One region of the Siminovitchia sp. FSL H7-0308 genome, then DNA from elsewhere that is predicted to be linked to it. Evidence: predicted binding sites of a transcription regulator. Region 1 holds the regulator's gene; the other holds the start of a gene.
The links. Region 1 encodes Rex, which represses fermentation and respiration genes when NADH is low (regulators of the CRP and FNR family bind a similar motif). Its sites were predicted from a motif close to TTGTGAAATATTTCACAA; they were not measured.

Region 2: the regulator Rex is predicted to act here: its motif matches at 2,019-2,036, upstream of qoxA (cytochrome aa3 quinol oxidase subunit II).

Annotation. Positions count from the first base shown of each region.
Region 1 is NZ_CP150282.1:3,472,096-3,479,975, reverse strand. Features, by position in the region: gene MHB50_RS16430 (ABC-F family ATP-binding cassette domain-containing protein) at 1-1,736, opposite strand, end outside; gene moaC (cyclic pyranopterin monophosphate synthase MoaC) at 1,860-2,354, shown strand; gene MHB50_RS16420 (redox-sensing transcriptional repressor Rex) at 2,433-3,095, shown strand; gene MHB50_RS16415 (twin-arginine translocase TatA/TatE family subunit) at 3,163-3,342, shown strand; gene tatC (twin-arginine translocase subunit TatC) at 3,358-4,101, shown strand; SAM riboswitch class I at 4,259-4,365, shown strand; gene MHB50_RS16405 (YezD family protein) at 4,437-4,619, shown strand; gene ssuE (NADPH-dependent FMN reductase) at 4,995-5,543, shown strand; gene MHB50_RS16395 (YdiK family protein) at 5,790-5,984, opposite strand; gene MHB50_RS16390 (type II CAAX endopeptidase family protein) at 5,981-6,724, opposite strand; gene MHB50_RS16385 (FeoA family protein) at 6,972-7,238, shown strand; gene MHB50_RS16380 (FeoB small GTPase domain-containing protein) at 7,216-7,880, shown strand, end outside.
Region 2 is NZ_CP150282.1:1,312,168-1,320,047, forward strand. Features, by position in the region: gene MHB50_RS06145 (hypothetical protein) at 146-1,438, shown strand; gene qoxA (cytochrome aa3 quinol oxidase subunit II) at 2,144-3,028, shown strand; gene qoxB (cytochrome aa3 quinol oxidase subunit I) at 3,094-5,040, shown strand; gene qoxC (cytochrome aa3 quinol oxidase subunit III) at 5,040-5,636, shown strand; gene qoxD (cytochrome aa3 quinol oxidase subunit IV) at 5,638-5,919, shown strand; gene MHB50_RS06170 (hypothetical protein) at 5,876-6,193, opposite strand; gene MHB50_RS06175 (sterol desaturase family protein) at 6,517-7,131, opposite strand; gene MHB50_RS06180 (GntR family transcriptional regulator) at 7,135-7,827, opposite strand.

The DNA of each region.
Region 1 (7,880 bases):
GCGATCCGCCTTTTGAGTTGCCGTTCGCGTTTTCTTTTTTCTTTTTCCTGCTCGTATGAATGTTTACTGTCTACTTGTGTGTTCTTTGATTCCGGCTGTTGCAGTTGTGCCAGCTCCGCCATTTCCGTCTTTTTATTCACATAATAATCATAGTCGCCCAGAAATTCTTTTGTTCCTTCTGTGGATAGTTCGATCACTTTCGTAGCAATCCTGTTGATAAAATATCGGTCATGGGAAACGAATAAAATGGTTCCCGGGTAATCCACAAGCGCGTTTTCCAGCACTTCCTTGCTATCCAAGTCCAAGTGGTTCGTCGGTTCATCAAGAATGAGGACGTTCGCCTTTTGAAGCATGAGAATGGCGAGGGTGAGCCGCGCTTTTTCTCCCCCGCTCAATGACGAAACGGTTTTTAATACATCATCTTGGGTAAACAAAAAATTGCCCAATACGGATCTGACTTCTTTTTCCTTCATTAGCGGATAGCGATCCCATAATTCTTGTAAAACAGTTCGGTTGGTTGACAAGTTGGCCTGTTCCTGATCATAATATCCGAATTGAACATTTGCTCCATATCGAATCTCCCCGGATAGGAAGGGGATTTTTTTTATGATCGACTTTAACAACGTAGATTTGCCAATCCCGTTTGGCCCGACAAGGGCGGCACTGTCGCCGCGGGTAAGTCTCATATTGATATGGTTGGCCAATGTCTGTCCATTGTAGCCAATGCTCGCCTCTGAAACGGATAACACGTCATTTCCGCTTTGTTTCTCAATTGTGAATGAAAAAGAAGCGGATTTTGTGTCGCCTTCGGGACGATCCATGATATTCATTTTTTCTAATTTGCGGCGTCTGCTTTGCGCTCGTTTAGTCGTTGACGCTCTTGCGAGGTTACGCTGTATAAAGTCTTGCAGTTTGGAAATTTCACCTTGCTGTTTTTCATACAGTTTCATTTCCTGTTCAAATCTCTCGGCTTTTTGCTCGAGATACTTACTGTAATTTCCATGATAGACCGCCATTTCATGGCGGGACAGCTCATATACTAAAGAAACGATTTGGTCGAGAAAGTAACGGTCATGGGAAACGATGAGAAGGGCTCCCGGATAATTTTGCAAATATTTTTCTAACCAGGCCATGGTTTCAATATCAAGATGGTTTGTTGGCTCATCCAAAATCAGCAAGTCCGGCTTGGACAACAACAATTTTGCAAGCGCCAGGCGCGTTTTTTGTCCGCCACTCAGCCTGGCGATATTTTTATCATAGTCTTCTTCGAAAAATTGGAAGCCGTGCAGGACAGAACGTATATCTGATTCATATTGATAACCGCCGATTTTTTTAAACTGCTCTTGAAGCCTGTCATATTCACTCAATAGACGTTCATAGGCACCTTCACGTTCGTAATTCGCCGGATCGGAAAGCTTCTGCTCGATTTTTCGAAGCTCTTTTTCCATGTTTCGTACTTCGCTGAATACGGAAAGCATTTCTTCCCAAATCGTTAATTCTGATTCCAAGCCTGTATGTTGCTCCAAATAACCAATTGTTACATCTTTCGGTTTGACTACTTGGCCGGAATCATGTGAAAGTTCTCCAGCGATGATCTTTAACAAGGTAGACTTTCCGGCTCCATTCCTGCCGACAAGAGCTGCCCGGTCACCTTCGCGAATTTCCAATTTTATATTTGAAAGTACCAAATCAGCCCCAAAATACTTTGAAAGCTGTTGAACTTGCAATAATAGCATAATTTCCACCCCTAGTCATAGACAGTGTATCGCATGTTGACTATATTTGACAATTGATTTTTTAGGTGGCAAAAACAGACAGTATACACGAAATAGTGTAGAATGATAAGGAGGTGTTTGGCCGTGGAAAAATTGACGCATTTTAACAATGAAGGCAGGGCACAGATGGTGGATGTCAGCGGAAAGCCGGAAACAGTCCGCACTGCTGCTGCCCGCTCCAGTATTGAAGTGAACGACCATATTTATGAGTTAATTACGAATCAGCAAATAAAAAAGGGCGATGTTTTGGCTGTGGCGCAAGTAGCCGGGATCATGGCCGCGAAAAAAACATGGGAAATAATCCCGATGTGCCATCCGATCCCGATAAAAGGAGTTAATATTTCCTTTGACTGGATGGAAGGATCCGAGAATCATAAAATCCTGGAAATTACTGCTGAAGTAAAAACTGTCGGTAATACAGGAGTAGAGATGGAAGCATTAACTGCTGTTTCGGCAGCAGCACTCACTATATACGATATGTGCAAAGCCGTAGACAAGGGAATGATCATAGGTCCAACCTATCTAATAGAAAAAACAGGCGGGGTATCCAGTAGCGATTATCGCCGTGAAATGGAATAGGTTTATCAGTTGCAGGACATTCATTCCGCAAACGGGTAAATTGCAGCGCTTTTTTCTTTTTGGCATGGAGGATTGAATATGAACGGGGAAACGTTAAAAATACCACAGGCTACTGCAAAGAGGCTTCCGCTATACTACAGGTTTTTGAAAAATTTACATGCATCAGGAAAACAGCGCGTATCTTCGGCCGAATTAAGTGAAGCGGTGAAAGTGGACTCCGCTACCATTCGGCGGGACTTTTCTTATTTTGGCGCGCTTGGAAAAAAAGGATATGGGTATAATGTAAATTACTTGCTGTCATTTTTTCGCAAGACACTTGACCAAGATGAGGTGACGAAAGTCGCTTTAATTGGTGTAGGAAATTTAGGCACAGCTTTTTTAAATTATAATTTCTTAAAAAACAACAATACAAAAATTGAAATGGCTTTCGATGTCGACAAAAACAAAATCGGGAAAAAGATCAGCAATGTACCGATTTATGCTTTGTCCGAACTTGAAGAAAGATTGAGCAAAGAGGAAGTGGCCGTCATTATTTTAACTGTGCCGGCAAGTGCCGCCCAAGCCATCACTGACCGGATTAAACATACCGGTGTAAAGGGAATACTGAATTTTACCCCTGCAAGGCTGAATGTGCCGGAGTCGATCCGTGTTCATCATATCGATCTAGCGGTGGAGTTGCAGTCGCTCGTTTACTTTTTGAAACATTATCCTCTCGATGACACGGAAAATTCACAACCATAAATGATTTTTCAATGGCTAATTGGACGGGTTTCCATTAAAATAAAACTATAGATAGGAGGTGGCCGCAGTGAGTGCAGGTGTAGGCAGTTTACTTGTAATCGCACTTGTTGCTATATTGATCTTCGGACCAAAGAAGTTGCCGGAACTTGGTAAGGCTGCGGGCAACACGTTGCGTGAATTTAAGAACGCGACGAAAGGTTTGGCAGACGATGATGAAAAAGAGACGAAAAAAGACAGCGATAAGTGATAGGATGAACAAATCATGAGTCAAAACAATATGTCGATCATCGATCATATAGAGGAATTGCGAAAACGGCTGGTCATTATAGTCGTTTTCTTTGTGTTGGCTGTCATTGCCAGCTTTTTTATATCACAGCCTCTTATTAAGCTGATTCAGCATGCAAGCGCTGCCCAGGACATTACGATGAATGCGTTCCGTGTGACGGATCCGTTTAAAGTGTTTCTGCAAATGACGTTTGTTCTGGCGTTTATTTTAACATCCCCCGTTATTTTGTATCAGCTCTGGGCCTTTATCAGTCCGGGTCTTTTGGAAAAGGAACGGAAGGCAACGCTCAGCTATATACCGGTTTCAGTTTTTTTATTTTTAGCAGGTGTCCTTTTTTCTTATTTTATTTTGTTTCCATTTGTGATACGGTTCATGCTTGGGTTATCGAGCAATATGGAGATACAGACAACAATTGGCATTAATGAATATTTTCAATTTCTTTTTCAGATAACCGTACCGTTTGGAGTTTTGTTTCAGCTTCCGGTCGTCATTTTGTTTTTAACAAGGTTGGGCATCGTTACGCCGATGTTTTTGGTACAGATCAGAAAATATGCGTACTTTATTTTGCTGGTTATCGCAGCGTTCATTACGCCTCCGGATTTAATCTCGCATATGATGGTGACCGTTCCATTACTCATTTTGTATGAGATCAGCATCTGGATTTCAAAGGTGGGTTATAAAAAAGCGCAGGCTTCCGCAGCAGAGAGTGATGAAGATTAAAAAAGCATCCGATATTTCCGGTGCTTTTTTAATCTATAGCCCATAAAACAAGTGGGTTAATGCTATAAGATGAAAAATTCATCCTTGACAGATAATTTATAGTGGGATAGTATATAAATACGTTTATAAATGACGTTTCAACTGAATAATAGGTAATTTCTTATCCAGAGAGGTGGAGGGACTGGCCCTTTGAAGCCTCGGCAACAGACCGTCAAGGTACTGTGCCAATTCCAGCAGGCTGTTTGTAAGCTTGAAAGATAAGAAGAGAACAAATGACGTTTAAAGCAAACCTCTTCTTATTTTGTAGAAGAGGTTTTTTTAATGGGGGGATGAAGATGGCAAAAGTGGAGGAAAATGCGATTGAAGACATTGTTTCGGCCTTGAAAAAGATGGAATATGGTTCATTGGTCATTACAGTGCACGATGGAGAAATCACCCAAATTGATACGACTGAAAAAAAGCGTTACAACATGCAAAGGAAACAAAGGAAAGTCCCGATGATGAAAGCAAACAAATGAAAACAGGCTGCCGATTAGACAACTAAAGGCATCTTCTCAATGATCATGCATTGGGAGGGTGCTTTTTTTGTACCGTTGCCTAAAATGGTAGCGAGAAAATAGCAAATGCAGAGAAGAAGGGTGACTCCTCAGTTCTTTCATAAAAAGGATGTGGAAGAACTAAGAGTTTTGGGATTTTGCGCTCCATACGACTGTAAAGGAAGAAAAATCATTCATGGAAGGGATTTGATTGGTTGGTGAATGATACATAATATTTGTTGGATATAAAACCGGTGGCCAATTAAAAAAATGTAGCAAGTTTAATCCGTTTGGGTTGAGAAGAACATGCTCATACAGTTAATTAAAATCGTTTTCACTTAAAGGGAGGAAAATAAAATGAGTGATATTGTCATTATTTCAGGAAGTCCATCTGAATTTTCCAGATCTGGAAAGATTCTGGATTATCTAGGCAGATTGCTGGAGAGGGAACATTTTTCAATAAAACATGTTTCAGTAAAAGATATTCCGCCGGAGGACTTGGTTTACGGAAATGTTCATAGCCCTGCCATTCAAAAAGTGTCACTTGTTATTCAAGAGGCGGCGGGGGTGATTGTCGGATCACCGGTTTATAAAGCGGCTTATTCGGGAGTTTTAAAAACATTGTTCGATCTTTTGCCTCAAGATGTGTTTAAAAATATTCCGGTATTGCCGCTCATGACCGGGGGCAGCCCGGGCCATTTATTGGCGATTGAATTCTCATTGAAACCGCTCATTGCTTCTTTAAAAGGAAAAAGTCTTCAAGGACTTTATTTTCTCGATAGCCAAATTAACAGGGAACAGAAAAACCCAATCATTGATGAAGAAAGCCTTTTACGTACGAAAAAACAGCTTTATGAATTTATCGAAATAGTAAAGAAAAATAAGCGTCTTGCGTCTTCTTTATAAAACAGAAAAGAGACATTTGGTAATGAAATGCTTGCTGTCGATGGCAGGGGCACTTCGAAAAACCGATGTCTCTGTTTTTTTTAATAGATGTTGTTTTTTATCCAGGAAGTCCTCGTACAAACTGATCAAGAGGCTTTGGCGTAACCTGTAGGCAGGAAGTTCCAGCACTGCATTTCAGCAAAAGGCAACACGGGAGCTTGCTATGCGGCCAGCGCTGTACTAGCAGGCTTTGTTACTATATACATCCTATTTCTGATCCTTTTTTAACCGAAAGTGGAGCATAATGAGACGCAGCCCCGCTCCAAAATCCAGTGTGGCTAAAATTATCAGCAAATAAACCATAAAACCAAAGCCGTTCTTATCCACTTGCTGGACAGCAAAAAATGTAAAAACAAACCCCAAGACGATATATAAAGTACCTGAAAATAATGGTGACCTCATGAAAAGAACCCTCCTATCCACCATACAAATTGTGCTGTTTTTTCTATATATTTCTCCAGCTTATCGACAAGGAATAACTGAAGTATGACAACGATCGTGTTCATCGAGACATGTGCGATGATAGGAACGATAATTCTTTTCGTCATAACGTATAAAAAGGCAAATACGAATCCCATGGTAGCATATAAAATAATGTGAACAGGCTCGAAATGGGCCAGTGCAAAAATGACGGAACTCAGTAAAGCGGCTACCCAGAAAGGGAAGCGGTCGTACAAGCTTCCGAATATGACTTTTCGAAATACGATCTCTTCTAAAATGGGCCCAATAATGGAACTGATGATGACGATTGCCGGAAATAACTCGATCAATTGTAAAATTTGCTGTGTATTCTCTGATCCCGGGTTGATGCCAATCGCCTTCTCTACCAAACCTGCGGAAATCTGGGCAAAGAAGGCCATAAAAATACCGATAATTGCCCAAGTAAAAGATTGTCCGACGGGGAGCGGCTGGTCCTTCTCTATTTTTGTATACTTCTCATTTTTTCTCAAAAGAAAAAGAACAAGGGCAAGTCCAACACTAAAAGAGAACAGAATCCAATAACCAACCGCATTCACTTTCATTTGCTCCGGATCAATATGAAGCACCTTCGTACCTATTTGGAAAAAGAGCGGTACTCCAATATAAGAGGACAACTGCATAACGATAAAAGTGAGGACAATCAAAAGATATGATTTCTTCATGAAAATAGTAAATCTCCTTCATATATATCGAACGATAATTTCTATTTTACTCTTAATGGACGATTGTTTCAAACAGCGCGTTTATGTTTTCCTTCCCCTGCCCTAAAAATATCCTGTGCCCATTTTTTTCATTCTGGCGAAAAAGTTTGACATAGGCAACTAGTGTGCATAAAATATAAATTAAAGAAATGTTGGTCGGGGGAAACATTGTAAAGACAATCCAACTTATATGAGGGAGGTAAAGGAGATGAAAGGTCATGAGTTGATTGCTCTTAATGAAGCCAACACTGGGGATTGCATCAAAATAAAGAAGTTACTCGTAACGGGCACGATGAGGAGAAGGTTATTGGATTTAGGGTTTGTCCCTTCGGCAGAGGTGATTGTGCTGCAAAAAAGTCCTCTCGGCGATCCGATTGCCTTTCGTGTCAGCCATACGACTATTGCCCTGCGAAGGGAAGAAAGTTCAAAAATATATGGGGAGTTAGTAGCAAATGAATCATCAGCAACCAGTTAAAATTGCGTTGGCAGGCAATCCGAATGTTGGAAAAAGTACTTTATTTAATACATTGACAGGACTAAAACAGCATACTGGCAATTGGCCGGGAAAAACCGTTATCCATGCGGAAGGGCAGTTTTCCTATAAGGGGGTAGATTACACAATCATTGATCTCCCTGGTACGTATTCCCTTTTTTCCAACTCGGCGGACGAAGAAGTAGCAAGAGATTTTATTGTCTTCGAGCGGCCGGATTTGACGATTGTTGTGCTTGATGCCACCTCGATTGAGCGGAATTTGAATTTGGCGTTGCAAGTCATGGAAATGACAGATAAAGTGATTGTCTGCATTAACTTAATTGATGAAGCAAAGAAAAAAGGGATTTATATCAATGAGAAAGCATTAATGAAAAAACTCGGTGTTCCTGTCATCAAAATTTCTGCTCGTAACAAAGTGGGCATCAATCAGTTATTAGATACGATCGACAGGATGATCTCAGGAAAGATTTCCACTTCTCCGTATCAAATACAGTATTCACCAGAGATTGAAAAGAAGGTGGAAACATTGATTCCCCATGTGCAAAGAGTGTTTGGCAAAGAGCTTCCCGCCCGCTGGCTCGCCTTGCGGTTGCTTGATGGGGATGAATCATTTATCACTGCTTA
Region 2 (7,880 bases), 2.2 Mb from region 1:
TCCCCGGAAAACTGGCATCAGCCGTCCCGAAAAATAATTTCCATTTTATCATGGCTGTTTCATCGTATCTGAATACTACCGCTATTATTGCAAAAAAATAGATGGCGGAAGGCAGGGAATAGAGGATTGAAGGAGTTATTTCAAAATGAAAGTATGGATTGGTGTTGTGGGTCCAACGGATTCTGTACATTTAATCGGAAACGTAGCAAAGAATATGTCCAATATCAATGTCAAACTATTTCCCTATAAAAACCGGGTTGAAGTACATGATATCATTCAAAAAAATGAAGGCATGATCAGCCAGTGGCTTTTTTCGGGCCGTGTACCGTATTATTTTGCTCTTGAAAACAACCTTTTAAATGAAGATCAAGCCATTTATCCTCCGATTTATGGTCCTAGCCTCCTGGGTACACTGCTAAAGGCGGTTAGTGAAAAAAACGCAAAAAAATACAGTCTTGATACTATCCAACCTCAAGAAATTACATACATCCACTATAAATATGATCTGGACAATTTAACACTCCTTCCGATCAAGTATGATAAATATTACCCTTCTGAAGAGATAATGGCGGAACATCTGGAGCTGTACCGAAAGGGAGAGATAGAAGCGGCTTTAACTTGTTTACAGGATGTATATGAAATGTTAAAAGCGGAAGAAGTTCCCTGTTACAGGGTGACTCCTTCGGAATTAATTATCGAGCAAGTGTTGCATTTTTTAAAAGAAAGAGCACAGTCCGCGATTTATAAAAAGGCGCTGTTTGCGGTAATGAGTATTAAGATTATTGAAGCGGAAACCTCATCTCTGACCGATCAAGCTTCATTCGATGACAAAAGAAAAGAGTTGGCATTAGAGAACATCCTGTTGGATTTTACTCAAAGCGTACAAGGTTCATATGTGAAAATAGGTGATGGACTGTTTTTTGTATATACGACAAAAGGTCAATTAGAATTATTTCAAAAGAATCATCCATTGCAATCGCTCTTGCCTCAAATTAAAGCCCAAAGTCAATTGGATGTTCATATTGGCATTGGCTACGGATTGACGAACTTACAGGCTGATACGAATACCCGGCTTGCTTTAAAACATCTTAAAGAAAAAACGACCTCTTCAATTGCGACCGTTAATGAAAATAAGGATGTGGTCATTTGGAACAAAGACGATACGCCTCTTCCATTTTCCCATCGGCATGTAGCAAAAAATAAGGAGACAAAAATAAGCTTAAGTTCAACCACTCTTTCCAAATTGGCCTCCTTAAGTAAAATACATCAAACGAACTTAGTTACGGCCAAGGATATTTCGGAATGGCTCGGATATTCTGAAAGAAATGCAAGAAGGGTATTATCAGAGCTCCAAAAAGCCAAGTTGGCATCAGTGAAAGGGGAAGAGCAGCCCGGAAACCGGGGAAGACCCCGCAAGATTTTTGAATTGAAGCTGTGAGGTTCCGTCATGGAGTGATATGCATTTTGGGATTGAAAACTGTGGAGACAATATGAGTGATGATACCCATCCATAATGTCAATTTTCAGCGAAAACTTCTTGGTGGGGAAAAAGAATATCTTACTAGTCTCTCAACACCTGGCTCTTCATTTCAAGGAATTTGGCCATGTGGGAGAGGGAAGTTTACTTGAACGTGTAGAGAAATATCGTTGTGGAATTCGAAATTGAAATAAGGGACTTTGCCAAATATTGAAAAGATGGAAGGACAAGAAAAACGATAGAAAAGACAAATATTAGAAGCAATCATCCGCAGTGAAAGATTAAAAGGGTGGTTGCTCTTTTTATGTTCTAAGTCAAATTATTTTTTGTCATATATACTGGGAAGAAATCGTATTTACTCTTCATATCTTTTATGTTCCCGCGTTTACGTACAGTATGATGGCCAGTTTTATTTACCCCCCAAACTTCAAAAATACTATAGATTTTAAAAAAACGCTACTCATTTAAATCTTCTTTTTTCCTGCTTCTTCCGTTTCTTTGAACATTTTGTTACTGATCTCTTTTTTGATTCAAGGACATTTTGTGACATATGTCACAATCGATTGTTTTTAAACGATCATGATAATAAGATATTTGTAAATTAAATACAAAAAACGATTGTTATTTACAATCACCCTTTTTAATCGAAAGAAAGGAGTTTCCTGCATGAAAATGAAATGGGCTTTTTTATGTGTGGCCATCGCGATTCTAGCAGTGTTGGCGGGTTGCGAACCAGTAATGGTATTGGATCCGAAAGGTCCTCAAGCAGAAACGACAGCAAACGTCATTTGGATATCGATTGCGATGATGGCCATCATTGTGATAGCCGTTTTCGTCCTTTTGATCATAATGATTGTAAAATACCGGGCTTCAAAACAGGATGAGAATTATGAACCTCCGCATATTGAAGGAAATCCGGTGGTGGAATCCATTATCGTTGGAATTCCGGTTATAATCATTATTTTCCTTTCAGTTATTACGGTGAAGTCCACATACGCAGTTGAGGCACCACCGAAAAAGTATGAAGAACAAGAACCTTTGGTTGTTTACGCTTCGTCTTCTAATTGGAAATGGCATTTTAGTTATCCGGAAGAAGATATCGAAACGGTTAACTATTTGTACATCCCGACAGACCGTCGATTGGAGTTTAAATTGTATTCATATGGCCCCATTACAAGTTTTTGGATTCCGCAGCTTGGCGGACAAAAGTATGCAATGGCTGACATGGTAACCACATTACATTTGGCTGCTGATGAGCCCGGTGAGTATATGGGAAGGAATGCAAACTTTAGCGGCAAAGGATTTGCTGAAAATACGTTTCTCGTAAAAGCAATGCCGGAAAAAGAGTTTGACGATTGGGTTCAAGAAGTGAAAGCAACGGCTGAACCTCTTACGGAAGAAAAATTTGACCAGTTGTTAGAACCGGGCCATTTAGGACAATTAACATTCAGTGGCACACACCTGGGATTTTTGCCTCCTCCGGAGGGAGAACATAGTGGACATCATCATGGAGCCAATGAAGAACATGATAAAACGAGCAAGCATCAATAGTAGCTTCAACATGAATGATTGGTTGTTTCCAAGGCTGATAACTTACCAGGAAGGAGTCCTAAAGGATGGATTATCTTGAACGTTTTGCCATTCCTCATCCAAGTCCAGCCATTTATGCATCGATGGTAGCCATCGGGTTAACAGTTATCGCAATTGTCGCTGGTTTAACCTATTTTAAGAAATGGGGTTATTTATGGCGGGAATGGTTGACAACCGTTGACCATAAACGGATTGGCATTATGTATTTAATCTCCGCTTTGCTGATGATGTTTCGCGGAGGCGTAGATGCGATTATGATGCGGGCACAAACGTCCGCACCTGAAAATACATTGTTGGATGCGCAGCATTATAATGAAATTTTCACCACTCATGGGGTAGTGATGATTATCTTTATGGCGATGCCATTTATATATGCCCTGATGAACTTCGTTGTTCCACTGCAAATAGGCGCGCGTGACGTCGCGTTCCCGCGCTTAAATGCTTTAAGCTTTTGGCTATACTTCATGGGCGCGATGCTGTTTAATATTTCTTTTGTTGTTGGTGGTTCTCCTGATTCGGGTTGGACATCTTATTTTCCGCTCGCAGGTAATGATTTCAGTCAATCAGTCGGCACAAATTATTATATGCTGGCGATTCAAATTGCCGGGATCGGCACATTAATCTCTGGGATTAACTTTATTGTGACGATCTTAAAAATGAGAGCACCTGGCATGACGCTTATGAAAATGCCAATGTTTACATGGACCGCTTTCATTACGAACGTCATTGTCGTTTTTGCTTTCCCAGTATTGACTATTGCGCTCCTATTCGGAACAATGGATCGGCTGTTTGGTTCAAATTTCTTTACAACGACAAATGGCGGGATGGATATGCTTTGGGCAAACCTGTTCTGGGTTTGGGGGCATCCGGAAGTATATATTTTAATTTTACCGGCATTTGGTGTATATAGTGAGGTTATTTCTACATTTGCCCGGCGTAACCTCTACGGTTATAAATCAATGGTTGGTTCGATCGTGATCATTTCGTTTTTCTCATTCTTAGTGTGGACGCACCACTTCTTTACGATGGGGCAAGGCCCGCTTACGAATAGTATTTTCTCCATTACCACAATGGCGATCGCGATTCCGACCGGAATCAAGATTTTCAACTGGATTTTGACAATGTGGAAAGGGAAGATTGAATTTACTGTTCCCATGCTTTATGCAGTAGGTTTCATTCCGATCTTTACGATCGGCGGGGTTACAGGAGTTATGCTTGGCATGGCGAGTGCCGACTATCAATACCATAATACGATGTTTTTAGTCGCACACTTTCACTATACGATTATTCCTGGTGTTGTATTCGCGATGCTGGCCGGCCTCACTTACTGGTGGCCCAAAATGTTTGGTTTTATGTTGAATGAAAGAATCGGAAAATGGGCGTTCTGGTTTATCGCCATCAGTTTTAATGTCACCTTTTTCCCGATGTTCTTCACCGGTTTGGATGGGCAGGCACGAAGGATGTACACTTATTCAGAAGCAACCGGATTTGGGCCGCTTAATCTGATCTCTTTCATCGGTGCGATTGGGCTCGCAATTGGTTTTGCTTTGATTGTGTACAATGTTTATTACAGCACGCGCTATGCTTCAAGAGATATTAGCTCCGATCCTTGGGATGCGCGCACCCTTGAATGGGCAACACACAGTCCGGTCCCGGCGTATAATTTTGCGACGATACCGCAAGTTCATTCCGTTGAGGCGTTTTGGGATCATAAGAAAAAAGACCGAAAGCTATTTAAAGATAAAATTGAAAAAATTCATATGCCAAATAACACCGGAGGCCCGTTTATCATGAGTTGCATATTCTTCTTATGGGGATTCTCCTTGGTGTTCAGCATGTGGATTCCGGCTATTATTACAACCATCGGGATTTTGGCTTGTATGGCTTACCGTTCATTCGAGAAAGACGACGGTTATTACATTTCTGTTGAAGAAGTGGAAGAAACTGAAAAAAAGTTGCGAGGTGCTAGCTGATGAATGTAGATCACTCGCTGCCGCTTGAATATAGCACAGATCAAAATCAACTGAATATACTAGGGTTCTGGATTTTTATCGGGGCCGAAATCATGCTTTTTGCAACACTTTTCGCCTCTTATTTCACATTAGTCGACCGGACAGGAAATGGGCCTGCCGGCGCGGAGATATTTGAAATAACGCCGGTGCTCATTGAAACACTCGTGCTTTTGACGAGCAGTTTTACCATTGGTCTTGGCGTTCATGCGATGCGTATTGGCAATAAAAAAGCAATGCTGGCCTTCTTTGCGGTCACGTTGCTTCTCGGTCTCACTTTCTTAGGCGTTGAAATTTATGAATTCGTCCATTACGTCGATGTTGGAGCGGGATTACAAACAAGTGCGTTCACGGCCATCCTATTAACAACTTTAGGAACACATGGCGCCCACGTAACACTTGGTTTATTCTGGGGACTATTCATCATTCTGCAAGTAAAGAAACAAGGACTTACACCAAAAACAGCCAATAAAGCGTTCATCTTTTCTCTTTACTGGCATTTTCTGGATGTCGTGTGGATTTTTATTTTCAGCTTTGTCTACTTGAAAGGAATGATGTAACATGAGCGAATTATTCCCGCGCAAACAAGTTGCAGGATTTGTATTTTCATTGGTGCTCACAGCCATTGCGCTTACTGTTTACTTCTTTGACCTTTCGTTTGCGGCTGGAATGACGATCTTATTAGTGACGGCATTCGTGCAAGCCGCTGTCCAGCTCATTGTATTTATGCATGCTGGTGAAACGAAAGACAAAGGATCGATTCTTACGAACATCTATTATGCCTTTGCCATCGCTTTGGTTACGATCTTCGGTACATTGTTAATATTGATCTGGGATATGTAAATCCCGTTTCAAAAGGAGTGTCCACCGGGCGCTCCTTTTGTTTAGGAGAAAGCCTGACACCTTTATCTGTTTTGCTCTCCATTTCTTCAGTTGCCACAAAAAATACACCTATTAGAAAGATAAAAATAGCTCCCATGACTGTGCCGATGCCTATGCCGATCATCGCGCTGGTATCGCTTACAAAAAAGCCGTACAAGAAAATGCCCATTCCGAGTAAAAGGATGGTACTGCCAATATACTTTACGGCATTTAGTATTTTATATGCAGATTCCATTTTCTACATCTCCCCTCTACAATGTATTATTCAACTTGTTCACATTTTTGTCAAATATTTTGTGATTCTTTTTGCCCTAAGACCATTTAAGAATTGACAATGTGTCATGTGTATCAGAAGTATTTTAATAGATAGATTAACAAATCGTATTTTTCCGAAGTGAAGGAACCCCTTTCACTGAAAAAATGGAAAGGGGCGTTGATTTGAAGAAATGCCAAATAAAAATATCACATTATTTAAAATAAGGTGCTGTAGATTCATAGCTTAGCGAATTGATAGGATGAATGCGAAGTGTGACTGCAATGGATTCGATTCACTCCTATTCAATCATGATTCGCTTTTCGCTGTTCCAGGTTTCGAACAGATTCGCTTCGTTTGACGTTTTGCTGTTCTTTAAAAGTGCCCATTGCCCAATCGTAAACAGGGTTTGTCACCCCGTACCAATAGTTTTCATTTTTAAAATGATGCCATAAATGCATTTTTTTCATCCATCGTCCCCAAGGGGAAATGGGCTTGATGGGACGATGGGCGATATAATGTTTCCATTCGTAAAAGAGAAGGAACAAAACGACTCCGGCTAAAAATGAATTTGTTAGTGCGAGACTGGAAGTGACAAGATATGCGATTATACCCGCAATAAGCAAGTTGGGCAGTGTATACCATAATGGTAAAAACAATAAATGTAATTCATTGGGGTTTACATGGTGATCATAATGTAAGCGCTTTAATAAATGTAGTAAAAAAGGATTTTTCGGCGGGTTCATATGAAAGAGAAAGCGATGTGTCATATATTCAACAAGTGTATAAGCAATCATTCCTAACACAAATGCAAGCCACGTCCACAATGAACCGACATGAGGCATCATGAATCCAACACTGATGATCCAAAGAACCGTCATGACAAAAATGTCTGGGTAGAAAAAGAACTTCCGTTTCATTTTTTACTCCTCCACCTTTTTTCTTGTTTTCCAAAGTGTTAAACTTTTCTCCATTGCATTTTTGGCCACCATTTCCGCTTCCGCAGCATCTCCTAGTAACGCCATTGCCAATAAGTCATTGTAGAATTGAAAAGATAAGTTCCTGTGTTCTTCGATTGCAAAGTAGTTGACCGCCATTTCATGATAAAAGGTGTGAAAGCTATTTAAAATGAGGAGATAGATTGGATTGTGGGATAGGGCGGCAAGGCTTCTTTGCAATTGCCAATCAAATGTGGCATAGCTTTCTGCTTCATTTTCAAGTCGTTCTAAATGTGCGAGTTCTGCCACAACTTTTGCCTGACTTGCAGCGACGGCATCCCGAATATATGTCGGTGTGAGTGAAATTCTTAATTCCAGCAAGTAAACGATAAAATCTTCCGTGATCGTCTCATGGTGGTGAAGAAGATGAACGAGTGTTGTTAAATTGCCTTTACTCCAGTAATCGTTGATGATTGGCGAATGACCTTTCCGACAAGTAAGCCATCCATCTTTTTCTAATCGTTGAATCGCTTCTCGAACAGTTGGTCGGCCGACTTCAAATGTTTTCGCCAGTTCACGCTCAGGAGGCAATGTACTCCCAACAGGATAGTGGCTCGATAAAATCGCTTTCACCAATGTTTGTTCAATTTTGTCTGACGAGCGTTCTCTTCTTCTCACGTTCTTTCCTCCATCATGAGTATAAATGGTCAAACAATTTTCATTGGTGGTAT